DNA from 2 places in the Vibrio gigantis genome. Region 1 is predicted to be linked to the other one. Evidence: predicted binding sites of a transcription regulator. Region 1 holds the regulator's gene; the other holds the start of a gene.
What was found. The regulator CRP, encoded in region 1, controls carbon source genes, mostly activating them, when cyclic AMP is high. The targets are predictions, from matches to a motif close to TGTGANNNNNNTCACA.

Region 1 (16,752 bases):
CTGGGATCTTGAAACAGGCAAGCCTCAGGCACAGCTACAAAGCTGGTCTCGACAATTGATTTTCTCGAGTGCTCGTTTTTCTGATGACGGCAGTATGTTGGTGACGGGCACACCATCCAGCCAAGTGAGCGTTTGGGATACTCAGGATGGCAAACGACTTTCACGACACGATGCAGAGCCACTAAAAGATACTCGCCCTCCTCGTGCGGTAGTGTATGATGCAGCCTTTGATGATAAGAACCGTGTGATATCGGGCACCTCTGCGGGCATAGCCCAAGCTTGGAATGTGGATTAAGAACGATGACAGAAAAGCGAGTTGAACAACTAGAAAGCCGCGTGAATGACCTTGAGTGTCAATTAGCTTTCCAAGAACAGACCATTGAAGAACTCAATGAGGCACTTAGCCAACAACAGATGCTGATCACTAGAATGCAAGACCAGATGAAATTCGTGGTCGGCAAAGTGAAGAATATGGATGGCTCTAACCTAGCTGACGCATCAGAAGAGACGCCACCTCCACATTATTAAGTGCAGTTCAAAATAACGAGCTGGTTCTAACTACGCATATCGTTAGAAATCTTAAAACAAAAGGGCGACAGATATCATCTGTCGCCCTTTTGTGTATTAAGTATGTGTGAAGTATAAGCTAACGTTAAATTAAGCCGATACACACTTAATCATCAGCATAGATTTTAACTTCCACTCTGCCTTCGGTATCAACACTTGCACGATACATCCCAGAGCTGTTCATACCAAAATGAATATCACCTTGCCCATCAACCGCAATTAAACCGCCTTCACCGCCCATGGTTTTTAATTCACCTTGAATGATGGTTTCACAAGCCGTATGCACATCTTCTTTTAGATAACGCATTCGTGCTGCCACATCACTGGCAACCATCTTACGTAGGAAGAACTCGCCCATCCCCGTTGTTGAAACGGCAACGTTGCCATTTTCAGCGATGGTTCCTGCACCAATGATCGGAGAGTCACCCACACGACCGTATTTCTTATTGGTCACGCCACCGGTACTAGTGGCCGCTGCTAAATTGCCCGCTTGGTCTAATGCAACAGCTCCCACCGTGCCGTACTTTTTATCATCTGGATATTTCTGAGCTTGTTGTTCGTCGTATTTCGCTTCAGACAGAGCAAAGATACCTTTCTCTTTCATCGATTGAAGCTGATCGTAGCGGCGCTCAGTGAAGAAATAGTCTTGTTCGGTAAAGGTATAGTCGTGTTCAAAGGCAAACTTCTCGGCCCCTTCTCCAATCAACAATACATGCTCGCTTTTCAGCATCACATCGCGAGCCAGTTCAATCGGGTTTTTAATGTGGCGAACACCAGCAATGGCACCCGCATCCATGTCACGACCGTGCATCACCGACGCATCCATCTCTACAAACTCATCATGCGTAAAAACAGAGCCCTTACCTGCATTAAAGTGCGGACTGTCTTCCATCACCTTGACCGATGCCACTACCGCATCCAGAGCATCACCACCCGCTTGCAATACTTGATAGCCCGCCAAAACCGACTTTTCCAAAGCCTCGGTAATACCCATTTTTAATTCATCGCTCATTTGCTCTCGCAAGATGGTTCCTGCTCCACCATGAATGGCAATTGAAAAAGGTTGTGACATGCGAACTCTCCACTGACGTCGTCTTATAATGTTGTGCTATCAATACCACATCCATAATTCGATGTCTGATAGCGAAAACCAAACTTTTGCGAATGCTTGGCTCTGTAGATAAAAAACCAAGTCAAAAAGCTCGGCGCCAATACGCAAAAAAGCCTCCACAAGGGAGGCTTTCAAGATTCTTAGACTAAACCGTTATTTCGGTATTAGTGGGAACCACAGCTACCGCCGCCGCAGCAGCCGTCTTTTTTCTCTTCAGCGTGGTCATGGCCTTCGCCACCACAGCAACCGCCTTCGTGGTCATGATCATGGTCGTGACCGCCACAGCCGCCTTCTTGATGTACGTGACCGTGTTGAACTTCTTCTTCAGTCGCTTCACGAACCGCTACAACTTCAACGTCAAACGTTAGAGTTTGGCCCGCTAGCATGTGGTTGCCATCAACAACAACTTCGTCGCCGTCTACTTCAGTCACTTCAACAGGAATTGGACCTTGGTCAGTATCCGCTAGGAAACGCATGCCAACTTCGATTTGCTCAACACCTTGGAATACGTCAGCTGGAACACGTTGAACTAGTGCATCGTTGTGCTCGCCGTAAGCATCTTCTGGAGTAACAGTTGCAGAGAACTTGTCACCAGCTACTTTGCCTTCAAGCTCTTTTTCAAGACCTGTAATTAGGTTGTTGTGACCATGAAGGTAATCTAGTGGAGCTTCTGCAGTTGATTGGTCAACTACTACGCCATCTTCAAGTTTCACTTGATATGCAACACTAACTACTACGTTCTTTTCAATTTTCATGAGAGCTCCAAGGAGGTTTGGACTAAGCTCAAACAGTTGAGCTTAGGAAAAATTCTGTACCCGGATATTATGGGGATCAATTAACGAAACTCAATCATTCAGGCTTAAAAATGCCGATCATTTCTTGATTCGCGTGTTCAGACTTCTCTACAGTTTTCGGTTTACGCTGCTCTGTGAAGTCACAATCGACACATTCCACCAGCTCGATATTATTCTCAATCCACCAACGGAGTGTGTCTTGAGTATTGCAACTTGGGCAGCTTGCCCCTGCGATAAAGCGTTTTTTCTGTTTCACGTTCATATCCTTTACTACTCTGGATTCGCGGTTCTTCCGCTCTAGCTTTGTTAAAGACTAAACAGAGACCGCGTTTATTATTAGATTGGTTCTTTAATCTGTTACTTCTATGCTCAGGCTATATCTGTTAGCTCAAGCTATTAGTTCCAATTCGAGCTACTGCCAATAGTTTCGAGATTGGTGATCGTTTTCCATCTCATGTCCAAAGATCTCTTCAAGTTCTTTACGAGCCTCTTTCGCTCTTTGGGCTAGCTCAGCATCTTCGTTATGCTGAGGCAGTAACTCTTTCAGCATACCATTATCCAACTTTCTAAAGTGTGCTTCTGCTCGCTTCGCTTTATATGGATGCATGCCAAGTTCAGTCAATGTTTGACGACCTAAATCCAGTGCCCCAAGGAAGGTTTCACGAGAGTAGTTACTCACACCGTGGTTAAGTAATTGATACGCTTCAACACGACTTCGGGCACGCGCTAAGATCTTTAAACGTGGGAAGTGCTGCTTACATAGATCTACAGTTTTCATGATTTCGTCTGGAGAGTCTGTACACAGCACAATCGCCTCTGCTTTATCAGCACCGGCTGCGCGTAACAGTTCTAGGTGAGTCGAGTCTCCGTAAAAGACCTTGTAGCCAAACTTTCTAAGGATATGGATTTGGCTGGCATCACTCTCAAGAACGGTAATACGAATCTTATTGGCATACATCAAGCGACCAATGATCTGACCAAAACGACCAAAGCCTGCAATGATCACTCGAGGACTGCGATCGACAACATCCGAAGACATTGCGTTTTCACTGATTTGGTTAAGTTGACGAGCAAAGAATCGGTCTTGCAGCTTGAGCATCAATGGCGTGGTTACCATTGAAAGGCTCACAACCACCAATAAGAACGACACTTGTTCGCCACTTAAGATGCCCTGCGCACTCGCCGCGGTAAAAATAACGAAAGCGAACTCACCACCTTGGCTGAGAATCATCGCCATTCGGCTACGGGCTTTGGGCTGAGTACCAAAGATTCGAGCCAGCGCATAGAGCACTAAGCCTTTCAATACGACCAATGCAGAAACGGCAATCAGTATCGCGAATGGGCTTTCAGCGAGTAAGCCTAAGTTCACCGCCATCCCCACAGAAATAAAGAACAAACCAAGCAATAACCCTTTGAATGGGTCGATGGCGATTTCAAGCTCGTGTCGATATTCACTTTCAGCCAGAAGTACGCCAGCTAGGAAAGTACCCAATGCCATCGACAAGCCAATCTGTTGCATGATCACGGCAATACCAATTACCAATAACAGTGCTGCGACGGTGAACAATTCACGTACACCACTCATTACTACGTATCGGAATAGCGGTCTCAACAAGAAGTGACCACCGACCAGTAAACCAATCACGCCACCCAGCATCCAAAGCATGTCCGCCCAGCTGCCGCCGGTGTTACCTGCCAGTAGTGGCAACATCGCCAACATAGGGATCACGGCAATATCTTGGAATAACAAAACCGCAAAGCCAGATTGCCCAGCTTCTTTGCCACCAAGTTCTCGCTCTTCAATAACACGCAAGGCAATCGCGGTCGAAGACAGTGCTAAGCCCATACCTATTACTAGACTCGTTTGCCAAGTTAAACCGAACATACAGGCGATAGCGGTGATGATCAGAGTGGTAATCAGCACTTGCGCGCCACCTAACCCGAGGATGGGGGCTCGCATCTGCCACAGTTTTTTGGGGTTAAGTTCTAAGCCAATCAGAAAGAGCAGCAGTACCACCCCGAATTCGGAGAAGTGCAGAATCGCCTCTACGTCACTGATTAAGCCAAGTCCCCACGGGCCAATAGCTACACCAGCTAATAGGTAACCGAGTACTGACCCCAAGCCAGCTCGCTGCGCAATAGGAACCGCAACCACAGCAGCCGCTAAAAATATAACGCTACTTTGTAGAAAATCATTAGTCAGAGCCATCATCTGCTCCTATATCTTGTAGCGGGTCTCGCAACCAATTTCGATACGCTTCTGCGTGTTGGTAACGCGTCATATCGGTGACATTGCGCGCCCAGTGTAAAACCAAAGGGGATATCCAATTCATCTGACACAAAGCCGCGGTTAGCTCGAATGGTTGCAAAATCTCTTGTAATGGATATTTATTATAGCCTGCGGCACCAAACGCCTCTTCTTTACCACCGGTTGTGATAACGCTACGCCAGTATTTACCCTTAAGTGCGCTTTGCTCACCAAATGCAAAACCCTTGCCTAAGACGCGATCAAACCACTCTTTCAACAATGAAGGACATGAATACATAAACAAAGGGTGTTGGAACACAATCACATCATATTCAAGCAGTAATTCATGCTCGGAAGGCACATCAATAAAGAAGTCCGGATAGATGGCGTAGAGATCGTGAATTTTGACATTCCCAAGTGACTCTATCTTTTTAACCATGATCTGGTTAGCGATAGAGGTTTGCGGCTCTGGGTGCGCATAGATGACCAGCACCTTTGGCACGGGTTTGTCTGTCGAGGGAGTATTACTCATTCCTTTGAAACATTCCTTTGAAAGCTAAACGGTGGCAAGGCCACAAGAATTTAAGCAAAAGTTATTAATATGTTATTGGCATCATAACGCAAATTGCATTGTGATCGACTTTTATCTGGTTTCAGCCTACTATGCAGGCGTCTGTTCACCTCTAATTTCTATGCTACTTCAATTATGATTACTTTCTCTGATATTCAATTGCTACGCGGCGGTAAGCCACTCCTAGACCAAGCATCTGCGACTTTTCACCCCGGCGACAAGATCGGTTTGGTTGGTAAAAACGGCTGTGGTAAATCTACGCTATTCGCCTTAATTAAGGACGAACTGTCTATTGATGCAGGCTCATTCAGCAAACCTGCCCATTGGGAAATGGCTTGGGTTGCCCAAGAAACACCAGCATTAGAAAGAACAGCAATTGAATACGTGATTGATGGCGACCGCGAATATCGTGGCCTTGAAGATCAACTAGAGAAAGCTGAACAAGCCGACAACGGCACCTTGGTAGCAGAAATCCACGGCAAGATTGAGACAATAGGTGGTTACAGCATCAAAGCGCGAGCTGCGGAGCTACTAGACGGCTTAGGCTTTAGCCAAGAACAAATGGCATGGAACCTGACTCAATTCTCAGGTGGTTGGCGCATGCGTTTGAACCTAGCGCAAGCCCTACTGTGCCGCAGTGACTTACTGCTACTCGATGAACCAACCAACCACTTGGACTTAGACGCAGTAATGTGGCTAGAGCGTTGGTTACAAAGCTACCCTGGCACGCTAGTGCTTATCTCGCACGATAGAGACTTCTTAGACCCTATCGTCAACCGCATCGTGCATGTTGAAAATCAACAGCTCAATGAATACACGGGTAACTACTCATCGTTCGAAACCCAGCGAGCGCAAAAGCTGATTCTGCAACAAGCAATGTACCAAAAGCAGCAGAAGCAGATGTCTCACATGCAGAGCTACATTGACCGTTTCCGTTACAAAGCGTCAAAGGCTCGCCAAGCGCAAAGCCGTATTAAAGCACTAGAGAAAATGGAACAAGTGCTGCCTGCTCAGTTTGATAACCCATTCAGCTTTGAGTTCAGAGAACCAGACGCACTACCAAACCCAATCATGATGATGGACGAAGTATCTGCAGGCTACGATGACAATCTGATTCTAGAAAAGATTCGCTTGAATCTAGTACCAGGCAGCCGTATTGGTCTACTTGGTCGAAATGGTGCTGGTAAATCAACACTGATTAAACTGCTTTCTGGCGAACTGAAACAGCAAGGCGGTGAATTGAGCTATTCACAAGGCGTTAAGATTGGTTACTTTGCACAGCACCAATTAGAAACCCTGCACCCTGAAGAAACACCGCTACAACACATGATGCAGATTGCCCCAAAACACACCGAGCAGCAACTGCGTGATTACTTAGGTAGCTTTGGCTTCCAAGGTGAAAAAGCACTGGATAAAGTGGCACCATTCTCAGGTGGTGAGAAAGCACGTTTAGTATTGGCACTGCTGGTATGGCAAAAACCAAATCTGTTGCTACTCGATGAACCAACCAACCACTTGGATCTCGACATGCGTCAGGCGCTGACATTTGCTCTACAGACGTTTGAAGGCGCGATGGTTATCGTATCGCACGACCGTTACCTACTTCGTGCAACCACTGATGACCTGTACCTTGTACACGACCGCCAAGTTGCGCCGTTTGACGGTGACCTGAACGATTACTACAAGTGGCTAACCGAACAGCAAAAAGTGGAACGCAAAGAAGCACAAGCCCAGGCTCCAGCGAAAGATGGCGCCAACAGTGCTGCTGCGAAAAAAGAGCAAAAGCGTAAAGAAGCTGAGTTCCGTAAATTAACCGCACCAATCCGTAAAAAGCTGACTCAATTTGAAAAGCAGATGGATAAACTGACGCTTGCTCTTGAAGAAGCCGAGCAACAATTATCCGACACTTCACTGTATGAAGCTGAAAATAAGGCTAAACTGAATGAAGTACTCGCCCTACAAGCGAGCAGTAAGTCACAACTTGAAGAAGTTGAAATGGATTGGATGTCCACTCAAGAAGAGCTTGAGCAGATGGAACAGGATATGGATAGCTTATGAGCCCAAAGCACGCCCCAATATCACTAACACTGGAACGACTATGGCAATTTAGCCTTCAGTATTACAGTGTGCGCGGTGTTAAAGATGCGTGCTTAGCTTTGCAAAACCAGTTCCACGGCAACGTCAATCTACTGCTGCTCCTCAAATGGCTCGATGAGCAGCAAATGTCTTTTGCAGAAGAAGAGTGGCACAAAGTACAACAGTGCTTAAGCCGCTCCGAAACCTTACTTCATAGTTATCGAGAGTTACGTAAACACCTTAAAGAGCATGTTGTCGACTCTCTCTACCGTGAAGCCTTACAATTTGAACTGCAACTTGAGAAGCAGCAGCAATCCGATCTTGTCGACTGTATCAACTCACTGCAACTGTTCACCAATCAACAAGCGCCACTGGCTCTGCAATATTGTCGTCTACTCGGGGCAGAAAACCTCTATGACGCATTTTCTGAACCCGCCCCTCAGCCTTAACTCATTTTCTTTCTCTTTTGAGTTGTTCCGGTACAAGCTTACTCTCGTACTAATACTTAGGTGCACCTAGCAAACGCGTACTCATAGCAAGCAGAAACTAGCTCGTACAAGTTTGATAATATTCAATCAGTTACTCACAACATGTTTTTACATTGAGTCTCAGTGAAAGGCTTGCGCTTGCACCGAGAATCAACCAAGCTCAAATAAAAACGTGGGCGCATCGCAATACTTAATACTTTTCAAAGCCCATAAAAAGCACGGACTGTTTTATGACCATATTTACCGCAGCGGCTGGTTTATCTAACCCACACTTACAAACTTTAGTGCCAAGGTTTATCAGAAAGCAGGCGTTGTTCCATCCTACATGGCAAACCTTAGAAACGCCTGATGGCGATTTCCTAGACCTTGCTTGGAGTGAATCACCAGATAACGATGAACTAACGAGCAACAAACCTATCTTCATTCTGTTCCATGGATTAGAGGGGAGCTTTGAGAGCCCATACGCCAATGGACTGATGAACGCGTTTGCTAAGGATGGTTGGTTATCTGTAATGATGCACTTCAGAGGTTGTAGCGGAAAACCGAATCGCTTGGCTCGAGCTTACCACTCTGGAGAGGTAGAAGATGCTCGCTTCTTTTTGAGACATCTGCATTCAAGATTTCCCAATAACCCTAAGGTGGCGGTTGGCATTTCGCTAGGCGGCAACATGTTGGCTAATTATCTCGCCGATTACGCAGATGATCCGTTAATATCAGCGGCTACAATTGTTTCAGCACCCTTTGACCTTGCTTGTTGCTCAAGTCGTATCGAACAAGGCTTTTCCAAGCTCTATAAGAAGTACCTGCTCAATTCGTTGAAATCGAATGCGTTGAAGAAACATAAGCTGCTACAAGAAAAGATTGGCATCTCAGCGGAAAGTATCAAAAAGATCGACAAGTTGTATGAGTTTGATGAACGAATCACAGCGCCTCTGCACGGGTTCAAGAATGCACAAGACTATTACGCACAATGCTCAGCCTTGCCTAAATTGAATCGGATTAAACTGCCGACTCAGATCATTCATGCCAAAGACGATCCTTTCATGACAGATGCTGTAATCCCAAAGTTCGTTCTGCCCGATAACATCGATTATCGGCTGTTTCAAAAAGGCGGGCATGTTGGGTTTATTACTGGTAGTACACTCAAACCAAGGTTTTGGTTAGAAGAAGCGCTGCCTGCCTACTATGAAAGTATTCAAGATTCGGCATAACAGCTAAGCCTGCTAAATATAAACGCGAAAGCTTGATAAGATAGCGCAGCCCTAATTGGGCTGTGTTCAAAAAATCACTAAACACACATCAACAACCTACCAGGGCGTGTTGACCTTTCGAGCTGATTTTTGCAGCGAGTTGCTGGGTATTTATACAAGGCAGAGGCTTTGATGTGTAGCTAGCCTACATGAGAGGCCGATAACGCAGTAGAAATGACCAGCAAACGCAGCCCGGAGGGTTCGGCTAAAAGCGTTTTACTCATTGTTGAGGGAGATTTACTTAGAATGACTAGGCTACTTCTCCCTCGCCGCGATTAAAACGCTTTTATCTCGAACAAAATTTAACCACGAAAGATCAACACGCCCTAATGAACATAAAAGAGAGAAGTATTTATGATCATCCCATGGAAAGATATCGAGCCTGAGACGCTAGAAAACCTCATCAAAGAATTCGTGCTGCGTGAAGGTACAGATTACGGCGATGTAGAGGTTTCACTGCAAAACAAGATTGACCAAGTGAAACATCAATTAGCTTCAGGAGAAGTCAGTATCGTGTTTTCTGAGCTCCATGAAACCGTTGATATTCAAGTCACAAAACGCTTCTAGGCTGCGCTCATAAAGGAGCCGTGTTATAGTGGTAAACGATTGCTAACAAGTAAGTTACTCAAAAGACAAGGGTTGTCATGTCCGCTAAACATCCAATTATTGCGGTGACGGGTTCATCTGGAGCCGGCACCACCACTACCTCAGAAGCCTTCCGAAAAATGTTCAATATGATGGACGTGAAGGCTGCTTGGGTTGAAGGGGATAGTTTCCATCGCTTCACTCGACCAGAAATGGATGTCGAAATCCGCAAAGCGCGCGAGCAAGGTAAGCACATCAGCTACTTTGGTCCACAAGCCAACGACTTTGGTGCGCTAGAAGAATTCTTCCGTAAATACGGTAACGAAGGTACAGGTAAGGTACGTAGCTACCTACACACCTTCGATGAAGCCGTGCCTTACAATCAAATGCCGGGCACCTTCACGCCATGGCAAGATATCCCTGAAAATTCCGATGTGATGTTTTACGAAGGCCTGCACGGCGGTGTGGTTGATGGTGACATTAACGTTTCTCAACACGTCGACTTGCTGATCGGCATGGTACCGATCGTAAACCTAGAATGGATCCAAAAATTCGTTCGTGATACCCGCGATCGTGGCCACTCACGCGAAGCAGTAATGGACTCCATTGTTCGTTCAATGGATGATTACCTTAACTACATTACCCCGCAATTTTCGCGTACTCATATCAACTTTCAGCGTGTTCCAACCGTAGATACATCGAACCCACTTAACGCCAAAGGGATTCCGAGTTTAGACGAAAGCTTCGTGGTTATACGTTTGCGTGGCATCAAAAATGTCGATTTCCCCTACCTTCTGGCTATGATTGATGGCTCGTTTATGTCTCGTCATAACACGCTCGTAGTACCTGGAGGCAAGATGAGTTTTGCTATGGAGCTCATTGTGAGGCCAATTCTACAACAACTCATCGAAACCGGAAAAATAGGTTAACAAAACAACATTCTGGTTGATTACTTTTCATACCGTGATCATGTGCACAATTTTGCGTAAAAAATCGTAGCTTGGTCACGATTAAAATCAAGAAATAGTACCTGAAAAAGGATACTATTCTTAAACGAAACACAAGATAGCTTGCAGCGCTCAACGAGTGCTCTTATCCTAAAAGTCAATCCAGGCTTAGCTAAAATACGGAAAGCGGCAAGCATACCCTGCAGAGGAAGTGAGATATTATGGTTCTAGGTAAACCTCAAACCGATCCAACATTAGAGTGGTTCCTTTCACACTGTCATATTCATAAGTACCCTTCAAAAAGTACTTTGATTCATGCTGGTGAAAAGGCAGAAACCTTGTACTACATCGTTAAAGGTTCTGTGGCAGTTCTTATCAAAGACGAAGAAGGTAAGGAAATGATTCTTTCTTACCTAAACCAAGGCGACTTCATCGGTGAGCTTGGCTTGTTCGAAGAAGACCAAGAGCGTACAGCTTGGGTTCGTGCTAAATCTCCTTGTGAAGTAGCTGAGATTTCTTTCAAGAAATTCCGTCAACTTATCCAAGTGAACCCAGACATCCTAATGCGCCTTTCTGCGCAAATGGCAAACCGTCTACAAGTAACTAGCCAAAAGGTTGGTGACTTAGCGTTCCTTGACGTAACAGGTCGTATCGCTCAAACGCTACTAAACCTAGCGAAACAGCCAGATGCAATGACTCACCCTGACGGCATGCAAATCAAGATCACTCGTCAAGAGATTGGCCAGATCGTTGGTTGTTCTCGTGAGACAGTAGGTCGTATCTTGAAGATGCTTGAAGAGCAGAACCTAATTTCTGCACACGGTAAAACTATCGTGGTATACGGCACTCGTTAATCTCGATTAACTGAGCCAAAAATTTGAAAGCCACCAAATGCGAATTTGGTGGCTTTTTTATTATCTAAAGATCAGATACAAGATACGAATGGAACACATGAGGCTCTCGCCTTGTAAACATTCTCGAAGCGAAGCGTACCCTAGTCTCTAGGGCAAAGCCCGTGCACGTATCTTCTTTTATCCGTTGGTGCTTTCGAAGATCTTATCCGCTGATGCAGCGACAAAACCGGTATAAAGCTCACCATTCGCCATTGCATAACGCTTAGCGAACTCATAGAAGCCGCCAGGAATCATCTCATTGCCTTCAACAAATGCCACTGGCACTTTGTCCGCCATTGTTGATGATTGCTCTAATAGAACCTCTGGAGAGCCTTTTACCTCACCGCCAGATGCATTGATTGTGAATCCCGACTCACTTAGGTAGTCATTCACAGCCTGAACTTCATCGAACTTGTTCAGTTGATTGACACTAACCGTGAAGTGGTTGGCGCCATAACCGTGAGCCGCTAGCCAAGACGCGTATTCACTCTCTTTTGCTAGTACTTGAAAATCAGCGAAACTCAAATCCCATTGGCGACCACCAAACAAGAACTCATGACCTTGAAGCTTGCTTGCATCAACCTGCTCAACCAACTTAGCAACGATCTGTTGTAAGTCATTTGAACACTCTTCAACCTTCAATTCACTAATGAACACTTTCGGTTGTTTTGGGTCTGGGTGCTCGTAGTGTTTTGCCACTAGCTTCTTGCTCTCAAACAGGTAATCGCCACATGCCTTATAGCCTAACTCAAGGAAAGGTTTAGCTAACGTTTCAATACCTAGAGGGGCAACATTGAAAGTACGCAGTGCAATGTGATCATTGATCAGCGCTTCATCTTCTTTTAGCAAATGATGTACTTTCTCTGCCGATGGGCAAAGCCTGTGAATGTAATCGTCCCATAGAGATTTAAAGAGTAGATCGGGCGTCATGGTGACTCCTTGTCAGAGGTTCTAGCAAGCTAGTAATTTGGATTAGAAAGGGAAAGACTGAGACACAAAGTCAGCAGCCATCAGCCTGTGACATACTTGTTCTATTATTATCTACCGCCCAATCTTGACGCTGAGCGTGGTTAAAATAAGGAAGCGATACGCCGCTTCCTTATTTCATAACTAATCAATGAGCCTTAGCTCAATATCAATCTAAACTACAGCTCGATACCTGGGCTAAACGTAGCTGGCAGTTGAGTTTCACCACCTTCCATTGAAGCCATTGGGTAAGCACAGTAATCCGCCGCGTAGTAAGCACTTGGGCGTAGGTTACCTGAAGCGCCCGGGCCTCCAAATGGTGCATCACCACTTGCGCCTGTTAGCTGGCGGTTACGGTTAACAATACCCGCGCGGATATGGTCAACAAAGTATTCCCATTCAGAATCGTCTGTTGATACTAAACCAGCAGATAAACCAAAGCGTGTGTCGTTAGCTAACTCTACCGCTTGCTCTAACGATTGGTAACGAACCACTTGCAGCAATGGACCAAAGTACTCTTCATCTGGCAACTCAGCAATGTTGGTTGCATCGATAATACCCGGAGAAACAAACGCCGCTTCGCCCGCTTTTGCTTCTACTAGGCTGACACCGCCTAGCGATTGCAGATTAGCTTGCGCGTCCAAAATGAACTTAGCTGCAGCTTCTGAGATCTGAGGGCCCATGAAAGGAGCAGGTTCCGCGAATGGCTGATCAACACGAATCTTTTGCGTAGCCGCGACCAGTTTATCGAGAAGCAGATCGCCCTTCTCACCAACAGGAACATACAGGCGACGAGCACATGTACAACGTTGACCAGCACTGATGAACGCCGATTGGATTATGGTGTATACCGTTGCGTCTGCATCACCGTATTGGTCACTGATCACCATAGGGTTATTACCACCCATCTCTAGTGCCAGCATCTTGCCCGGTTGACCCGCGAATTGACGGTGAAGGATGTGACCCGTGTTAGCGCTACCTGTGAATAACACGCCATCAAGGCCTTTAGCATCAGCCAGTGCGATGCCTGTCTCTTTGGCACCTTGTACTAGGTTAATCACGCCAGCAGGTAGGCCAGCTTCTTGCCATAGTTTCATCGCAAACTCACCAGTCCAAGGTGTCTGCTCTGACGGTTTAAATACCACGGTATTACCCGATAGCAGTGCTGGAACAATATGACCGTTAGGTAGGTGACCAGGGAAGTTATAAGGGCCAAATACCGCCATTACGCCTAATGGACGATGACGCAGTACGATTTGGTTGCCTGCCGCTTCACGCGAAGCTTCACCAGTACGTTCGTGGTAAGCACGAATAGAGATAGCTATCTTGCCCGCCATAGCGCCCGCTTCAGTACGAGTTTCCCAGATCGGCTTGCCCGTTTCTTTGGCGATGATCTGTGCAATTTCTTCGCTGTTCTCTTTAACTTTTTCAGCAAAATTCAACACGATCGCTTCACGCTCTGCAAAGCTCAGTTTTTTCCAAACTAAAAAGGCTTCACGAGCTGCTGCTACTGCAGATTCAACCTGTGCTGGTGTTGCGCTATCCCCCTGCCACACTACTTCATTATTGTATGGGCTTACTGATGTCATGGCGTCACCTTGACCTGCCACCCACTGTCCTGCTATCCACTGAGTCATACTTCTATCCTTAAAATCTTCGACAGATAATCGCCGCTCTTACTGAGCCAACATGCGAACGAATTCGCCTTCTTTTACTTCAAGAGCGCTTGCTACTTCAGATGATAAAATCACTGTGTCGCTTGCTTGGTCATACGCGCCTTTCGCGGCTACTGCGCGGAAGTTCTCAAACGAGGTATTACCAATTAGGAAATCTTTAGAGCTAGAATGCTCTGCAATTTGAACCTGTGCTCGAATCGCATGACGCACTGATTCAATGTTTCTTAAATCACACTCAACCGTTGGGCCTGCATCAAAAATGTCGACATAACCACGGTTAGTGAAACCTTCACGTTCTAGCAACTTAAGTGCAGGACGCGTATTGTCATGAACCTCTCCAATCACCGCCTGAGCTTCTTTGCTCAGTAGATTCACATAGATAGGCAGCTTCGGCATTAAGTCAGCAATGAAGCCTTTCTTACCAATACCGGTTAGGTAGTCGGCGAGCGTGAAGTCAATAGAGAAGAAATGCTCTTGCAACCATTGCCAGAATGGCGAGTTACCTTCGGCATCTGATACACCGCGCATCTCAGCAAAAATCGTTTTCGAGAATCGCTCTGGATGCTCTGCCATAAGCAGGAATCGGCACTTCGACATTAAACGGCCGTTCAGGCCACCACGGAAGTCAGGGCGCAAGAACAGTGTGCAGATCTCACTGCATCCGGTGTAGTTATTACCGAAAGTCAAAAGCTTCACGACGTTATTCACGCCAAGCTTTTGCGATGAGTGAACCACTTTGCTGATGTGGTAAGAGTAAAACGGAACATCCCAGCCGATTGAAGCTTCGATGCCTGTCGTACCGGCGACTTCACCCGTTTCAGTGTCGAAGCCAACCATTAGGTAGCCTTCATCACCGGGTTCAGTCACGTCTTGTTTGGCAAAGCTGTATTCAGAATGAGTAATACGGTTAGTTAACAGTTCTTCGTTAACCGGAAGAGATGTGAATCCATGTCCTGACTCAACAGCGCAGGTATGCAGCGCATCGTAATCAGATAGTTTTATTGGGCGAACAACTAGCATCAATATTCCCTCCAGATGCAAAATAGGCCCAAAACCAGAAGCTTGGGCCTTTAGCAGAACGTCATGGGATCGCTCTATTGGCGATCATTCCTATGACGCCGCTCAGGCTAAACTAGCGTAGCGATTGCTTTATCTAGTTTTGATAGGCCTTCTTCAATTTCTTGTGTAGTAATGACCAATGATGGCGTGAAACGAACCACGTTTGCACCTGCAACCAGTACCATCAAGCCTTGTTCGCCTGCTGCTACTAATACGTCACGCGCACGGCCTTGCCACTTTTCGTTAAGTGCAGCACCTAGTAGCAGGCCTTTGCCACGAACTTCACTGAAGATTTGGTACTTATCGTTAATCTTAGCAAGACCATCACGGAACAATGCTTCACGCTCTTTCACGCCTGCTAATGTTTCAGGTTGGCTAACCACATCAACAACCGCTTCTGCAACAGCACACGCCAGTGGGTTACCACCGTAAGTAGAGCCATGCGTACCGACTTTTAGATGTGTCGCTAATTCAGTCGTCGTAAGCATGGCACCAATAGGAAAACCACCACCCAGTGATTTAGCAGTGCTCAAGATGTCTGGTGTTACACCTAGACCTTGGTAAGCATAAAAGTTACCAGTACGGCCGTTACCGGTTTGTACTTCATCAAAGATAAGCAGTGCATTGTGTTTGTCACACAGTTCACGAACTGTGTTCACGAATTCAGACGTTGGAGAAATGATACCGCCCTCGCCTTGCAGAGGTTCCATCATGATGGCACAAGTGCGATCAGAGATGTGCGCTTCTAGCGCTGCAATATCATTGTAAGGCAGGTGAGTCACATCGCCAGGTTTTGGACCGAAGCCATCAGAGTAAGCTTCTTGACCACCAACCGTTACAGTAAAGAAAGTACGACCGTGGAAACCTTGTTTGAATGCAATGATTTCAGATTTCTCAGGACCGTGAACATCTGCCGCCCAACGACGAGCTAGCTTTAGAGCTGCTTCGTTCGCTTCCGCGCCAGAGTTTGCAAAGAATACTTTTTCGGCAAAACATACGTCTGTTAGCTTTTTCGCTAGACGCAGTGCAGGTTCGTTGGTCATCACGTTACTTAGGTGCCAAATCTTGTTTGCTTGCTCAGTAACTGCGTTAACCATTGCCGGGTGACAGTGACCCAAACAGCTCACAGCGATACCACCAGCAAAGTCGATATACTCTCGGCCTTGTTGGTCCCAAACGCGTGCGCCTTCCCCTTTTACCGGGATCATTTCCATTGGGTTATAACAAGGCACCATCACCTCATTAAACAGACTACGTTCTACTTTATTTTCCACTGTCATCGTACATTCCTTCTCGATACCGCAAGCTTCGCAAATAAGCGTAATGGTTCATAAGTGAGACAAAGATATTTTGTCTCGCCATAATCCCGCTGCAGCATTATATTTACATTTAATTAACCTTTTCAATAGTAGATTATTCTTTAGCCATCCCTAACAACCAGCTAAACGTCACTACCTATGACTATTTATGCATCAATTAATCTGTTTTATGAAGCTTTTTTTACCTAAACATATAACCAGC
Region 2 (16,752 bases), 180 kb from region 1:
AAATTCTTGATTACTCTCCCTTTAGTTGGCCATAACCATTTGGATACTTTATCACTTGTTGGTTTGGTGGACGGTGTAACATTCTGTTTACCTTTAGACCCAACATACTCCTTTGATTTGGATTGTTCAACCTTCTTTGGTGGATCTTTTTTCACCACTTTGGTGGTAGTTTGAGCTGGAGCCGGTTTAGAGTTTTTGCTCTTTTGTGGTGTGGTTTTCGGTTTACTTGCCGCAGATGACGTTGTGGATGCGGCGACAGGTGCTGCAACTGCTGCTGCCGCTACCGTTGACTTACCATACGCTGGCGCATTATAGCTAGGACGCCACAACTTAAGCTTCTGCCCTGGGTGGATAGTGTAAGGAGCAGACAACTTGTTATAACCGATGAGGTCTTTAACGTCTTTATTGGTGACATAAGCAATGAAGTAAAGGGTGTCGCCTTTTTTAACTTCATAGTAACTGCCACGATAACTACCACGATCAATCGATGAGTAATTCTTGTTTAGGCTTGAAACGGGCGCAGGCGAATTCGCTGCACACCCAACAAGGGCACAGCTAAGCAGTAAAGTACTTCCTTTTAACAACTTCGAACGCATCGACTCTCTATCCACCTACACCATTAGTCTTTTATTAAGCTAGCTCACCAGGAACAAGAGGTACAAATCTCACCATCTCGATAACACTCGATAAAAACTCATCGCCGTGTCGAACGATCTTCAATAGTTGCTGTTCGTCATCACCAACTGGAATCAGTAAACGACCACCATCTTTCAGCTGTTGCAGAAGCGCTTGAGGAATCGACTCTGCAGCGGCGGTGACAATAATCGCATCAAAAGGGGCTTTTGAAGACCAACCTTGCCAACCATCACCGTGTTTAGTTGAGATATTGTAGAAATCGAGTTGCTTCAACCTACGTTTTGCATCCCATTGTAGCGACTTTATTCTTTCAACCGAATAAACATGATCAACAAGTTGAGCCAATACCGCAGTTTGGTAACCAGAACCCGTTCCGATCTCCAAGACACGGCTATCTTGTTGTAATTCAAGTAGCTCTGTCATTTTAGCAACAATGTACGGCTGTGAAATTGTCTGACCCTGACCGATAGGCAGCGCATTATTATCATAGGCTTGGTGATACATCGCCTGTGATAAAAAACTCTCTCTCGGCAGTTGGTAGATCGCATCAAGAACCTTTTGATCCTGAATACCATTTTCAATCAGAAAAGTAATTAAACGCTCAGCTTGCGGATTACTCACTTACTTCTCCCCTAACCATGTTGCCATCGCACCCAGCGACTCATGCGCCGTTAGATCAACTTGTAACGGTGTTACCGATACAAAACCATGCTCAATCGCGTAAAAATCGGTACCTTCACCGGCATCTTGCTCTTTGCCCGGAGGGCCTAGCCAATAGATATCGTGACCACGCGGGTCTTTTTGCTTGATCATATCTTCAGCGTGATGACGAGCACCTAGGCGTGTCACCTGAGTACCAGACAGTTGTTCTAAGGCTAAATCAGGAACGTTCACGTTCAACAAACGATTGGTCGGGATTGGGTTTGCTAAATGTTGTTCGACAATACGACGAGCAATCGTTGCCGCTGTCTTAAAATGTTTTTTTCCCACCAGAGAAAACGCTACCGATTGAACGCCTAGAAAGTGCCCTTCCATTGCTGCTGCTACCGTGCCTGAATAAAGCACGTCATCACCAAGGTTAGCACCGTGATTAATACCCGTTAACACCAGATCCGGCATATCATTCTTTAGCAGTTCGTTTAACGCAAAATGCACACAGTCAGTCGGTGTTCCTTGTACCGAATAGGTATTTTCAGCAATCTCTTGAACACGCAGAGGCTGTTCTAAAGTTAATGAATTTGACGCACCCGAGCGATTACGGTCAGGGGCAACAATGATAACTTCAGCAAGATCACGTAGCTCATTTGCCAGCTCATGAATACCTTGAGCGTGCACACCATCATCATTGCTGAGTAAAATCTTCATCTTGTATCCTTTCTTTTGTTCCCATGCTAAGCCAAGTCACTTAAATTCCAATATCAAGTGACCCAGCTCCAAGCAAAATCGTTATTGCTCGTAGGTTCTCTCTACGTGTACTTCTTCAACCAACTCACGAACGATAGCGGTTGCGAAACAACCTGCGTCTAGAGAGAACTTAAGAGTGACATTATCTTCGTTCACTTCCCAAGTTAGACCCGCTGGTTTTAACGATGCTTCACGACGGTCATGGCGCATGCGGTTACCGCGAATCAGCGCCATTAGGTCAGGTTCAGAATCAAGATGTTTTTGCTCTAACGCTTGAGACTCATTTGTTGTTGGTAAGGCATTATCACCAGCCAAAGCAACAGTAACCAATGCTGCGCCATTCTCGATGTCTTGGTTTACTGCTTCAATATTGTCCGCTGTTACCGCTAGTTGAGCGCCGTCTTTCATGACAATATCGCCAACCAATGCCGATGCAAACGCATCTTGCTCAATACGGTCTGACAGGATCAGGTTGTAAATCCACGAGCGAGCCGCAGAAAGGTACAAGCTGCGCTTATTCTGGTTACGAGTACGAACGTTATCACGGCCCCAACGACGAGCTTCAGATAAGTTGTTACCTTCATTACCAAAACGCTGAGCACCGAAGTAATTTGGCACGCCGACTTGAGCGACTTTTTCCAAACGTTTTACGACATCATCACAATCTGTTACTTCAGACAAAGTCAGCTCGAATTGGTTGCCAACTAAATCACCCGGGCGTAACTTTTTGTTGTGACGTGCTGTCGCCAAGATCTCAATGCTTGGGTACTGTGCTAAAAAAGCTGAAAAGTCAGGCTCACCTTTTGGTAGGTGTACACTCAACCACTGCTCAGTCACCGCGTGACGGTCTTTTAAACCTGCCCAGCTCACGTCCTTCGACTTAACACCGCAAGTTTTAGCCAGCTCGTTTGCCACGAAGCTCGTGTTTTCACCAGTTTTACGAATACGAACCATTAGGTGCTCGCCTTCACCAGTAAACTCAAAACCCAAGTCTTCATTAACGACAAAGTGTTCGGCTTTTGCTTTTAGTTTTGCTTTCGCAGTTGGTTTACCGTTTAGATAAGCCAATGAAGATAAAATATCTGACATGCTGTTCTTTTCGTGTTGGTGCTTACGCACTTTTAGTAATTAGGACCACCGCTTCACATGCGATGCCCTCTTTGCGACCTGTAAAACCTAAACGCTCAGTGGTCGTCGCTTTTACATTCACATTGCTAATGCTGGTTTCTAAGTCTTGAGAAATAGCTTGGCACATAGAGTCTATATGAGGCGCCATCTTTGGAGCTTGCGCCATGATAGTAATATCAGCATTACCAATCACGTAACCTTGCTCTTTTACTCGACGATAAACATCTTTCAGCAGCTCACGGCTATCTGCGCCTTTCCATTCGTCATCGGTATCAGGGAAATGACGACCAATATCGCCCGCAGCAATCGCACCTAATAGGGCGTCACACAATGCATGAAGGGCAACATCACCGTCTGAATGAGCAATAAGACCTTGCTCATAAGGGATGCTTACACCACCGATAATTACCGGGCCTTCACCACCAAACTTATGTACATCAAAGCCATGGCCAATACGAATCATCATTATTCCTTATTCTGACTTAAATAGAACTCAGCAAGCGCTAAATCTTCTGGCTGAGTAATCTTAAAATTATCTGAACGCCCGGCGACTAAAGCGGGCGAGAAGCCTTTCCATTCAACAGCAGAGGCTTCATCGGTAATCGAAACACCTTGTTGCAGCGCTTCGCTCAATACATTCCACAGAGGTTTTGCTCTGAACATTTGTGGTGTGAGGGCATGCCACAAATCGGCTCGCTCGACAGTGTGATCAATTTGCCCTTGAGCGCCTCGCTTCATCGTATCTCTCACTGGGGCTGCTAATATAGCCCCAACATCATGGCTCATCGCCGTCGAGATTAACTTGTCGATATCACTTAGCTGAACACAAGGCCTTGCAGCGTCGTGAACCATCACCCACTCACCAAGCTGTTGCTCAGAAATATAATCTAAAGCAGAAAGTACGGAGTCCGCTCTTTCGCTTCCACCAGAGACTCTGATCACTTGTGGGTTCTGGTTAAGGGCAAGCTCTGGGTAGTATGGGTCATCATCACTGATTGCAACGACAATTTGAGAGACTTGAGGGTGAGATAGTAATTTCTCAACGGTGTGCTCTAAAATCGTTTTGCCGTGAATCTTGAGATATTGCTTAGGGCGGTCTGCCTTCATGCGGCTACCTACGCCCGCAGCTGGTACAACGGCAATCACGCTTTGAGTTTGAGTCGACATTAATGGGATTCCTCACCAATGATGCGATAAAACGTTTCACCTTCTTTGACCATTCCAAGCTCATGACGAGCACGTTCTTCAATCGCGTCTAAGCCTTGGCGTAGATCGTCGATTTCAGCAAACATTTCTGCGTTTCGAATATGCAGCTTTTCATTTACTTGCTGCTGAACTTGGATTTCGTTGTTCACACCGTAGTAATCAGAGATACCATTTTTACCGAGCCACAGTGTGTGTTGTAGCCAGCCAAACACTATGAACAGTACTAAAGCAAAAATTCGCATATCACCTTTCGCCGGTTGAAAAAGAAGGAACTAGAATAAGGCACATATATACCATAATGAGCTTATTGGTGCGAGATATGTGGTGTCAGGGAATCAATAAGTCGGGGAATTATCGGACAGAATCCTTGATGGTAATAATGAGATTCCCTACTCCTTCCTTCGTCAGTCTAGGGAATGACGAACTTTCGATGTCAAAAAGAAAGCTTTAGAGCCTAGTTCTCCTTTCCACCATTTTCTACAGACAAAAAACGCCCTACCGAAGTAGAGCGTTTTCAAAAACTTTAAGCTAATAATTCAGTGTGAATTACTGACCTTTAACTTCTTTAAGACCGCTTTCGTTGTAAAAGGAGGAGTTTTAGAACCAAGAGATTCTTTGCTTCACCTTTCTGCAGACAAAAAAATGCCCCGCATTAGCGAGGCATTCAAAGCTTAGATTAACAATTCCTTTGGTTTAAAAACCAGAGAGATTATTGACCTTTAACTTCTTTAAGACCGTTGTAAGGAGCTTTAGAACCTAGAGCTTCTTCGATACGGATAAGTTGGTTGTACTTAGCAACACGGTCAGAACGGCTCATAGAACCAGTTTTGATTTGACCTGCAGCTGTACCTACCGCTAGATCAGCGATAGTTGCATCTTCAGTTTCGCCAGAACGGTGAGAGATTACTGCAGTGTAGCCAGCGTCTTTAGCCATCTTGATAGCAGCTAGAGTCTCAGTTAGAGAACCGATTTGGTTGAACTTGATAAGGATAGAGTTAGCTACGCCTTTCTCGATACCTTCAGCAAGAATCTTAGTGTTTGTAACGAACAGATCGTCACCAACGATTTGAAGCTTGTCGCCTAGAAGTTCAGTTTGGTGCTTGAAACCATCCCAATCTGACTCGTCAAGACCGTCTTCGATAGAAACGATTGGGAAGTTGTTCGCTAGCTCAGCTAGGTAGTGGTTGAACTCTTCAGAAGTGAAAGTTTTACCTTCGCCCTTCATGTTGTAGATGCCAGCTTCTTTGTCGAAGAACTCAGATGCTGCACAGTCCATAGCAAGAGTAACGTCTTTACCTAGTTCGTAACCAGCAGCTGCAACAGCTTCTGCGATAACTTCTAGAGCTTCAGCGTTAGACTTAAGGTTAGGAGCGAAACCACCTTCATCACCAACTGCAGTGCTGTAGCCTTTAGACTTAAGAACTTTAGCTAGGTTGTGGAATACTTCAGCGCCGATACGTAGACCTTCTTTAAGAGTCTTAGCGCCAACTGGTTGGATCATGAACTCTTGGATGTCAACGTTGTTATCTGCGTGCTCACCACCGTTGATGATGTTCATCATTGGTAGAGGCATAGAGAACTGACCAGCAGTACCGTTTAGCTCAGCGATGTGCTCGTATAGAGGCATGCCTTTCGCAGCAGCAGCAGCTTTTGCGTTAGCTAGAGATACAGCTAGGATAGCGTTCGCGCCGAACTTAGACTTGTTATCAGTACCGTCTAGGTCAAGCATGATTTGGTCAACGTCAGCTTGTGCTTTAGCGTCAGTACCAACTAGAGCTTCAGCGATTGGGCCGTTTACAGCTTCAATAGCTTTAAGAACACCTTTACCTAGGAAACGTGATTTGTCGCCATCACGTAGCTCAAGAGCTTCGCGAGAACCAGTAGATGCGCCAGATGGAGCAGCAGCCATACCTACGAAACCGCCTTCTAGGTGTACTTCAGCTTCTACAGTTGGGTTACCACGTGAATCGATGATTTCACGACCTAGAACTTTAACGATCTTAGACATTGAATGTTTCCTTCTCGTTGAATATATAAATGTCAAATTTAAAGGTAGCAGCACAACTTACGCAGCTACCTGTATTCCTTTTACTTCTCTAACTCGCCGCGCTGGAACTCGCCAGCCGCTTTAACGAAACCTGCAAACAATGGGTGACCATCGCGAGGTGTTGAAGTGAACTCTGGGTGGAATTGAGCAGCAACGAACCATGGGTGGTTCGGGTTCTCAATAACTTCAACCAGTTTCTTGTCCGCAGATAGACCCGATACTTTTAGGCCCGCTTTTTCGATTTGTGGACGAAGATTGTTGTTCACTTCGTAACGGTGACGGTGACGTTCATGGATCGTCGCGCTACCGTATAATTCGTAAGCTTTCGTCCCTTTCGCTAGGTGACAAAGCTGTGAACCAAGACGCATTGTGCCGCCAAGGTCAGATGTTTCTGTACGCTCTTCAACTTTACCTTCGCCATCAGTCCACTCAGTGATAAGACCAACAACTGGGTACTTAGTTTCAGTACAGAATTCAGAAGAGTGTGCCCCTTCCATTTTCGCAACGTTACGAGCGTACTCGATAAGTGCTACTTGCATACCTAGACAGATACCTAAGTACGGTACTTTGTTTTCACGAGCGTATTGAGCAGCAAGAATCTTACCTTCAACACCACGGTCACCAAAGCCACCAGGAACTAGGATTGCATCTAGGCCTTCTAAAACTTCTACGCCACGAGACTCAACGTCTTGTGAATCTACGTATTTAATATTAACGCTTAGGCGGTTTTTCAAGCCTGCGTGTTTTAGTGCTTCATTTACTGATTTGTATGCATCTGGTAGTTCAATGTACTTACCAACCATACCAATCGTCACTTCACCCGTTGGGTTAGCTTCTTCGTAAATTACTTGTTCCCATTCAGACAGGTCTGCTTCTGGAGCTGTGATGCCGAAACGCTTACATACAAGTTCATCAGTGCCTTGAGCTTTAATAAGCTGAGGGATCTTGTAGATAGAGTCAACATCGCGCATAGAAATAACTGCATTTTCTTGCACATTACAGAACAGAGCAATTTTCTTACGCTCGTTCGAAGGAATGTTGCGGTCTGAACGACAAACTAGGATGTCTGGCTGAATACCAATAGACAGCAACTCTTTTACAGAGTGTTGAGTTGGCTTAGTTTTCACTTCGCCCGCAGCTGCTAGGTATGGCACTAGAGTAAGGTGCATGAACATTGCGCGTTCACGGCCTAGTTCTACTGCTAGCTGACGAATCGCTTCCATGAATGGTAGAGATTCGATATCACCAACCGTACCACCAACTTCAACGATCGCGATATCGTGGCCAGCTGCGCCAGAAATTACACGCTCTTTGATAGAGTTAGTGATGTGTGGGATAACCTGAATAGTTGCACCTAGGTAATCACCGCGACGCTCTTTCGCGAGTACGTCTGAGTAAACACGACCTGCAGTGAAGTTGTTACGCTTAGTCATCTTGGTGCGAATGAATCGCTCATAGTGACCAAGGTCAAGGTCAGTTTCAGCGCCATCTTCCGTAACGAACACTTCACCGTGCTGAGTCGGGCTCATAGTGCCTGGATCAACGTTGATGTAAGGGTCAAGCTTCATCATAGTCACTTTAAGACCACGAGCTTCTAAAATAGCCGCAAGAGATGCTGCAGCAATACCTTTACCTAGAGAGGATACAACCCCGCCAGTAACAAAAATGTAATTTGTCGTCATGTTTAACCTGAAATTGGTTGAATGAGGGAAATGGACTACTTCTGGACGGGATGAAAATATACCAGAAGCCCCTTATCGCCACAACGTGAAATCTATCACACTGCTATTTTTTATTTTTTGCTTCAAATCAATTCATGATAAAAGCTTTGGTTATCTTTTCTCCGCCACCTTGACTTCATCCCACATGGAATCAAGCTGTTGTAGTGAAAAATCGGTCAAAATTTTATCCTGCTGACGAACTTTTTGTTCCACCCCTTTGAAGCGACGTGAGAACTTCAGATTGGCTTTATTGAGCGCCGACTCTGGGTTTTTACCCAAATGTCGCACCAAATTGACCGTCGCAAACAGCAAGTCACCCAACTCTTCTTCGACCAAATCTTCATTTGGTGTCACTTGAAGTGCTTCTTCTAGCACCTCATCGACTTCCTCTAAAACCTTGTTAGCCACTGGGCCAATAGAGTCCCAATCGAAGCCATATTTCGCTACCTGTTTTTGAATCTTTGTAGCACGTGAAAGTGCAGGTAGAGAGTTTGGTATTGAGTCTAGAATACTTTCTGGGGTTTTGCCTGCTTGCGCTTTTTCTTTGGCTTTTTCGGTTTCCCAATTGGCATTAATCTCTTCATCGCTCGCAAACTCGGTATCAGAGAACACATGTGGATGGCGGCGCGTTAGCTTCTCATTGATGCCATCAACCACATCAGAAAACTCAAATAGCCCCTGCTCTTTCGCTAGCTGGCTGTAGAAAATCACCTGAAACAACAAGTCACCCAACTCTTCTTGTAGGTTTGGCCAATCTTTATTATGAATCGCATCCACCACCTCGTAGGTTTCTTCGATAGTATGCGGAACAATGGTTTCAAAATTTTGTTTCAAATCCCAAGGACAGCCACCTTCTGGATCGCGCAGCTTAGTCATAATCTGTTCAAGTTGTTCAATCGGGTGATTCATCTTTTCTTCCTATTCACTGTCTTTGATTTTTAAATTTAAAACTTCTGTTAAAACTAAAAAAGGTGAGCAGCCAAAACCACTCACCTTTCTATTTTTCTTGTTAAACCAACGCGTCATTCAATGCATTGTTCGGTTTTTACTAAGTAATTGGCTCTTCTAACAAGGCAACAAACTTACGAGACTTCTGAGCATAGCTTGCCTATGTGATGAAGCGAGTATAGTGCAGTTAACACGGTTAGAAAGCCAAGTACGACGTAAAAACTAGCCTAGTCTTTTGACGCTCATTACATCTTTGATCTGCTCGACACGACTTGTCACTCGACTCAGAATCTCAATATTGGTCACTTCCAAATCGAAATCCATTACCGATAGCTGACGCTTGTAATCAATGCGGCTCTTCATTGTTGTCACGCTGATCTTCTCGTTCGAGAACAGTGAGGTGATGTCTTTCAACAAGCCATTACGCTCTAGCGCTTCAACGCGCAGAGTTAGGATGTAAGAACCGACGAAGCCATTGCCCCAGACAGTATCAATAATACGTTCTGGCGCATGCAGGCTTAGCTCACTCAACTGTTCACAGTCAGCACGGTGCACTGAGATACCACGACCTTGCGTAATGTAACCTTTAATAACATCGCCTGGGATTGGCTGACAGCAACGCGCTAGGTGCGTCATTAAGTTATCAACGCCCTCAACCACTACCGCGTCTTTCTTAGGACGACTCTGCTGTGCTGGCTTGTTTTCCGACTCAAGCAGTTTCTCTAGCGCTTTCTTGTCTTCTTCTTCCGCCGTCGGCTTATTCACCAACGCATTGATGTGATTAACCACTTGGTTGATACGCAAATCACCACTGCCAATACCAGCATAGAGTTCATCTGGCGTGTTGACGTTAAAGCGTCTTAGCGCGTATTGGTCTGCATCTTTTAGGGTTGCACCGACTTTCGCTAGTTCAACCTCAAGGATGTCTCGACCCGCTTCGAGGTTCTTCTCTCGGCTTTGCGCACGGAACCAAGCATTGATCTTCGCACGAGCCCGGCTTGAATGAACGAACCCTGTAGTTGGATTTAACCAGTCACGTGATGGGTTCGGTTCTTTTTGAGTGATGATTTCAACCTGATCACCCATCGATAATTTATGGGTAAACGGTACGATACGTCCCGCTACTTTTGCACCGATACAGCGGTGTCCAACCATCGAGTGGATGTGGTAAGCGAAGTCCAACGGAGTTGCCCCCATAGGTAAATCGACGACATCACCGCGCGGTGTAAATGCGTATACGCGGTCATCGAATACTTGGCTACGAACTTCATCCAGCATCTCGCCAGAGTCCGACATCTCTTCTTGCCAATCGATAAGTTTACGCAACCAAGTGATTTTCTCGTCGTAACCACTGCGCCCGCTTGAAGCACCTTCTTTGTACTTCCAGTGCGCAGCCACACCCAACTCAGAGTCTTCGTGCATTTGCTTGGTACGGATCTGAATCTCAATGGTCTTGCCTTCAGGGCCCAGAACCACGGTGTGAATCGATTGGTAACCATTTGGCTTAGGGTTCGCCACGTAGTCATCAAATTCACTTGGTAGATGTTTGTATTTGGTATGAACCACACCTAGGCCGGCATAGCAGTCTTGAAGCTGGTCGGCGATGATACGCACAGCACGCACGTCAAAAAGCTCATCGAAGTCCAAGCCTTTCTTCTGCATCTTACGCCAGATACTGTAGATGTGTTTTGGTCGACCGCTGACTTCAGCATTGATGTTTGAACGCTGCATTTCTGCTGTTAAATCATCAACGAAATCTGTGATGTATTGTTCACGAACGATACGACGCTCAGACAGCTGTTTCGCAATCTGCTTGTAGGTGTCTGGCTGCTGATAGCGGAATGCGTAATCTTCGATTTCCCACTTAAGTTGACCGATACCTAAACGGTTCGCCAGTGGAGCATAGATGTTAGAACACTCTTTTGCTGCCGCGCGACGTACAGCATCTGGCGCTTTTTTTACTTCAATAAGGTTACAGATTCGCTCAGCTAGCTTGATAACTACGCAGCGGAAATCATCCACCATCGCCAGTAGCATACGACGAACGTTATCAACTTGACCCGAGGCAGCGCTGCCTTCAAGAGTCACGTTTAACTGGCCTAAAGCCGCCATTTCTTCAACGCCATCAATCAACTTTACGGTTTCTTTACCGTAGCTTTCTTCAAACGCTTCGCGCTCAAAAACGCCGCTTGAGACGACGGGAAAAAGTTGTGCTGCAATTAAAGTGGCACGGTCCATGGACAGCGTAACCAAGATTTCGATCATCTCACGGCCACGCCAAAGCAACAGCGATGCTTGCTCGTGATCTTTTAATAGCTCTTCACAGTGACGATAAACTTTGATCAGTTTATTCGAGGTCTTTACGTCTTGATTCAGTGACGCAATCCAACTTTCTAGCTCAAACTGTTCGCTTGGGTTTAAATGTGCGCTTCGTACCGCAACCATCATGCCTTCCTAGTTATTCTGTTTTATACCCAACTCAATATGACTAACTGGTTCCAAGTTAGTTCGACCATATTGATATCAGCGCAAGTTTCCCTGCGCCTTTGTGATTCATTTTTAAGCCTTATTTAGAGGCTTCTAAGCCTTGATAAAGAGAGCCATCGATTCTAGATGACTGGTGTGCGGGAACATGTCCAACATACCCAATTTGGCTAACTGATAACCTTGTTTTTCTAAGCTCTCAGAATCTCTAGCTAGAGTAGCAGGATTACACGAAACATAAACCACACGCTTCGCTCCTAACGCTGAAATTTGATCAACGATCCCACTCGCTCCCGCACGTGCCGGGTCAAGCAATACTTTATCGAATTTCTCTTTTGCCCAAGGCTGTGAAGATAAGTCTTCTTCAAGGTTAGTTTGGTAAAATTCCGTATTGCTTAACTGGTTTAACGCTGCGTTAGATGTGGCTTGCTGAACCATTTCATCAACGCCTTCCACACCAACCACAAACGCCGATTGTTGTGCTATAGGCAAACTGAAGTTACCTAGACCACAAAACAGGTCTAGCACTCGCTCATCCGATTGAGGTTCTAGCCACTCAATCGCTTGAGCCACCATCTGCTGGTTGACCTTCTGGTTCACCTGAATGAAGTGGTTTGGCTCGAAAGGTAAGGTAACACCCGTTTCACTATAGGTTGGCGCTTCACCAACCAAACGAACCAAATTATCGGTTTCAGGCATCGAATACAACGTCGCGCCTTCTTCTTTCGCTAACGCTATCAGCGCTTGTTCATCTTTTTCAACCAAAGGTTTGAGGTGGCGTAGCACCATAACAGGGCCAGTATCGCCCAACACCAATTCAACGTGTCCTAAAGACGTAAGGTTGTTGAAAGTGTTGAGTAAATTTTTCAGTTTTGGCAGCAATACATTGAGGCGAGGATCAAGCACGGCACAATCGGTGATGTTTTCAATCTGCTTACTCTGCTTCTTACGGAAACCGAACTGAAGCTGCTGTGTCTTCTTATCAACAAATAGGCTGATACGTGCGCGACGTCGATAACCGGTTTCATCACCTATAATAGGCTGTGCAACTTCAGTATTAGCCGTTTGGTATTGGCTCATCAGGTGCGTCAGAGATTGCGATTTATGCTCAACCTGAGAAGAATAACCGAAGTGCTGAAGGTGACAGCCACCACACTGATTAAAGTGCTTACAAAACGGCTTTAAACGCTGCTCGCTCGGCTTCAATAACTTGATAAGCTTAGCTCGCGAAAACTTACTTTTGCTCTCAGTAAGTTGAATAACCACCTGCTCACCGGGCAATGCGCCATCAATGAAAACTGGTTTATTCTTCTGATAAGCGATACCAGCGCCATTGTGATCCATTCGTTCAACCAAAACCGATTGATGCTTGGTCTCGAGTTGAGTTTTCTTTTTTGGTTGGAAAAAACGTGCCATTGCTTGTGCCTAATGTATCTTTTAATAAGTAATTGGTATCCAGGACTCACTATTATGTCTTGGAATCATTGTCGAACGTCACGGCTTTGATTAAGCTTACCGTTCACTTAACCGCCATTGTGTGCGTTATTTTCCCATATCCAGACCTCGATGTAATTAAAGAACATGACCAGATATGGCTTAAGAGCCCGTGTAATTACCTTAACTCTAGCTCCAACCCTGATTATTGGGTTGCTATTGAGTGCATTTTTCTCATTTAACCGCTATCAAGACCTTGAGGGGCAAGTGGTTAACACTGGTACTAGCATCATTGAACCACTTGCGATTGCGAGTGAATCAGGCATGAAGCTCGAAAGTCGAGAGTCTGTTCGTCAGCTTATTAGCTATGCACATAGGAAAAATTCTAAGCTAGTGCGCAGCATCGCGGTGTTTGATGAACGTCATGAGTTGTTTGTAACCTCAAACTTTCATCCTGACTTTGAAAGCCTGACTTATCCGAAAGATAAACCGATCCCGCATTTGAGCTCATCGAACCTGCTCGATAACACGCTGATTCTGCGAACGCCGATCATAGCCGAAGGCCAATACATCAATTCAGCCAACGGTCAGTCTCAAGCCAACCAAGCGATCGGTTATATTGCGATTGAATTAGACTTATCTTCTCTTCGATTGCAGCAATATCAAGAGGTATTCTCAGCCTTCTTGGTGTTGATTCTTGGGCTTGGTTTATCGGGCGTGTTTGCCTTCCGCTTGATGCACGATGTCACCCAACCGATCACACACATGAAAAACATGGTTGACCGAATTCGTCGAGGTCATCTAGATGTGCGCATCGAAGGTAAAATGCACGGTGAGCTAGATTCGCTGAAAAACGGTATCAACGCGATGGCGGTATCGCTGTCAGAATATCACGTTGAGATGCAGCACAGTATCGACCAAGCGACCTCCGATCTACGGGAAACCCTCGAGCAATTAGAAATTCAAAACGTTGAGTTAGACATCGCGAAGAAGCGAGCTCAAGAAGCGGCTCGTGTTAAATCTGAATTCTTGGCTAATATGTCTCACGAGCTGAGAACCCCACTCAACGGTGTGATTGGTTTTACTCGTCAAATGCTCAAGACTCACCTATCGAACAGTCAAACCGATTATCTGCAAACTATTGAACGCTCGGCAAACAACCTACTTAGCATCATCAACGATATCTTGGACTTCTCGAAACTTGAAGCTGGTAAACTGGCCCTAGAAAATATCCCATTTGAGTTCCAAGCCAGCCTTGAAGAGGTAGTAAACCTTCAAGCAACCAACGCTCATGAGAAAGGTCTTGAGCTGACATTGAAGATCGATCCTAAAGTGCCGCCAGGCGTGGTGGGCGATCCGCTGCGTATTCAACAGATCCTGACTAACCTCGTTGGCAACTCAATCAAGTTTACGGAGCGCGGCAACATCGATATCAGTGTTGAGCTTCGCTCACAAAGCGAAGACAGTATCGAGTTGCAGTTTATGGTTCGCGATACCGGCATTGGTATCTCAGAGCGTCAACAAGCTCAGTTGTTCCAAGCCTTTAGCCAAGCGGACGCAAGTATCTCTCGTCGTTATGGTGGTACAGGTTTAGGTCTGGTTATCACCCAAAAACTGGTCAGCCAAATGGGTGGTGAGATCAGCCTAACCAGTCGTCTTCACCAAGGTTCAACCTTCTGGTTCACCTTGAGACTATCAACAACTGATATGCCGATGACTGAGCTGATTGAGACTCAGTGCCTACAAGACAAACAACTTCTGCTGATCGAGCCAAACATGCAAGCAGCATCGATTACTCAGCAAATCCTAACCCAAGAAGGCTTAGTGGTAACGTATCGTTCGGTTATGCCAGACGAAACTACCTCGTATGACTACGTTCTGCTTAACCTAGCCGCGAACCAAGAGTATCAATTTGATACCGTGAGTGGTTGGGCGATTGGCGCGAAGAAAATTGCTCAAAACGTGATAATTGGTACACCAAGTACCGAACTAGCGCTGGGTGAGCAGCTAATGAAAGAAGTCGATGTTCAGTGCATCACTAAGCCTCTTTCTCGTAAGAAGTTGCTGCAAACTCTGGTATCGAATCAAGCACCCACCTTGATTGCGCCAGCCATTGAAACCCATTCAGAAGAGAAGCTGCCGCTTACTGTCATGGCAGTAGACGATAACCCTGCTAACCTGAAACTTATCACCGCGTTACTTAAAGAGCGCGTAGAAACTGTCATCAGTTGCACCAGTGGTCAACAGGCTATCGACAAAGCCAAAGACACGCCATTTGATATCATCTTCATGGATATTCAAATGCCACAGATGGATGGTGTCACTGCTTGCCAGAACATCAAGAAGCTAGCGAACAATGAGAATACGCCAGTGATTGCCGTTACTGCGCACGCAATGATTGGCGAACGTGATCGACTGCTTGAAGCTGGTATGGATGACTATCTAACCAAACCCATTGAAGAGCATGTTTTACAACAGGTGCTGATTCATTGGAGTCCAACCTCCGAAGTTGAGCACATCGAAAAGATAGATCCAGACCACCCAGCAGTCTCAGCTGAAGTCGACAGCGGCCCAATATCAGAAACTGAAGCCAGCGTGCACAAAAACATCATCATCGATTGGCAAGCTGCGATGAAACAAGCCGCCAATAAAGAAGACCTCGCTCGCGATATGCTGCAAATGCTCGTCGACTTTATTCCAGAGGTTTATGAAGCAGCAGACAAAGCGATAGAAGATAGTAGCTACCCAGTTGAAGAACTGATACACATCATCCATAAGATGCATGGCAGCAGCTCGTATAGCGGCGTACCAAGGCTGAAATCGGTATGTGCCACGATAGAAAAAGAGCTGCGTTCTGGCACTTCTGTTGAAGACATTGAGCCAGAACTCTTTGAACTTCAAGATGAGCTCGATAAGGTTCAAGCGACCGCGATTCACTACTTGAAACCGAGCAATAATTAGATTGGCTTAGCCTCAAACTCAAGGCAATAAAAAAGCAGAGCGTATAAGCTCTGCTTTTTTGTTTGTTCTGTTGAAGCAGTGAACGAGTATCAGGTTTAGCTAGCGTTTACGACTCAAATAGTACTGTCGCCACAGCATAGTGACGCTCATCCGAGATAGTCAGATGAATCGATGTTGTACCGTTCGCCTCTGCGATTTCACGCGCTTTTTTATGCAAGCTCAGAACGGGCTTGCCATGCTCATCGTTTGAAATCTCGAAGTCATGGAAGGTCACACCCAGTGCGATCCCCGTGCCTAACGCCTTAGATGCCGCTTCTTTTGCAGCAAAACGCTTTGCAAGGTAACGCCCTTTTTGCTTCAGTTGCTGGAATACTTCAAATTCAGCATCGGTCAAAATACGCTGAGCAAAAGCGTCACCACTTCGAGACAATGCCTTTTCAACACGTTCAATTTCTGCGATATCTGTACCTAATCCAACAACTGCCATGTTTCCTCTACCACTTAGCTTCTATCTAATGACTCACTGATTAACTGCGCATCGCTTAGGGCTTATTACTTACAAAGCTAAGCGTTGTTACGTGCTGTTTCCATCACGGCTTTCATGTCTGCAACAGCTTTGTTCAAGCCATCAAACACCGCACGTCCCATAATTGAGTGACCAATGTTCAGCTCGTAAATCTCTGGAAGTGCCGCAATCGGAGCTACGTTGTGGTAAGTCAGACCATGACCCGCATTGACCGTAATACCAAGATCGTCTGCGTAGCTTGCACCAGCAGCAATCTT

Region 2: the regulator CRP is predicted to act here: its motif matches at 8,188-8,203, upstream of OCV56_RS13560 (CTP synthase).

The regions. Positions count from the first base shown of each region.
Region 1 is NZ_AP025492.1:3,237,013-3,253,764, forward strand. It holds gene OCV56_RS14580 (WD40 repeat domain-containing protein) at 1-295, shown strand, start outside; gene OCV56_RS14585 (SlyX family protein) at 301-528, shown strand; gene OCV56_RS14590 (isoaspartyl peptidase/L-asparaginase family protein) at 674-1,639, opposite strand; gene slyD (peptidylprolyl isomerase) at 1,843-2,433, opposite strand; gene OCV56_RS14600 (YheV family putative zinc ribbon protein) at 2,528-2,728, opposite strand; gene kefB (glutathione-regulated potassium-efflux system protein KefB) at 2,885-4,681, opposite strand; gene kefG (glutathione-regulated potassium-efflux system ancillary protein KefG) at 4,668-5,252, opposite strand; gene OCV56_RS14615 (ABC transporter ATP-binding protein) at 5,427-7,349, shown strand; gene OCV56_RS14620 (TIGR02444 family protein) at 7,346-7,816, shown strand; gene OCV56_RS14625 (hydrolase) at 8,086-9,066, shown strand; gene OCV56_RS14630 (YheU family protein) at 9,460-9,672, shown strand; gene OCV56_RS14635 (phosphoribulokinase) at 9,750-10,619, shown strand; gene crp (cAMP-activated global transcriptional regulator CRP) at 10,859-11,491, shown strand; gene OCV56_RS14645 (DUF1338 domain-containing protein) at 11,669-12,460, opposite strand; gene astD (succinylglutamate-semialdehyde dehydrogenase) at 12,676-14,133, opposite strand; gene astA (arginine N-succinyltransferase) at 14,173-15,192, opposite strand; gene OCV56_RS14660 (aspartate aminotransferase family protein) at 15,300-16,511, opposite strand.
Region 2 is NZ_AP025492.1:3,052,540-3,069,291, forward strand. It holds gene nlpD (murein hydrolase activator NlpD) at 1-596, opposite strand, end outside; gene OCV56_RS13525 (protein-L-isoaspartate(D-aspartate) O-methyltransferase) at 631-1,257, opposite strand; gene surE (5'/3'-nucleotidase SurE) at 1,258-2,001, opposite strand; gene truD (tRNA pseudouridine(13) synthase TruD) at 2,083-3,129, opposite strand; gene ispF (2-C-methyl-D-erythritol 2,4-cyclodiphosphate synthase) at 3,152-3,631, opposite strand; gene ispD (2-C-methyl-D-erythritol 4-phosphate cytidylyltransferase) at 3,634-4,335, opposite strand; gene ftsB (cell division protein FtsB) at 4,335-4,616, opposite strand; gene eno (phosphopyruvate hydratase) at 5,084-6,382, opposite strand; gene OCV56_RS13560 (CTP synthase) at 6,463-8,103, opposite strand; gene mazG (nucleoside triphosphate pyrophosphohydrolase) at 8,254-9,051, opposite strand; gene relA (GTP diphosphokinase) at 9,313-11,535, opposite strand; gene rlmD (23S rRNA (uracil(1939)-C(5))-methyltransferase RlmD) at 11,671-12,990, opposite strand; gene barA (two-component sensor histidine kinase BarA) at 13,156-15,969, shown strand; gene acpS (holo-ACP synthase) at 16,076-16,456, opposite strand; gene pdxJ (pyridoxine 5'-phosphate synthase) at 16,534-16,752, opposite strand, start outside.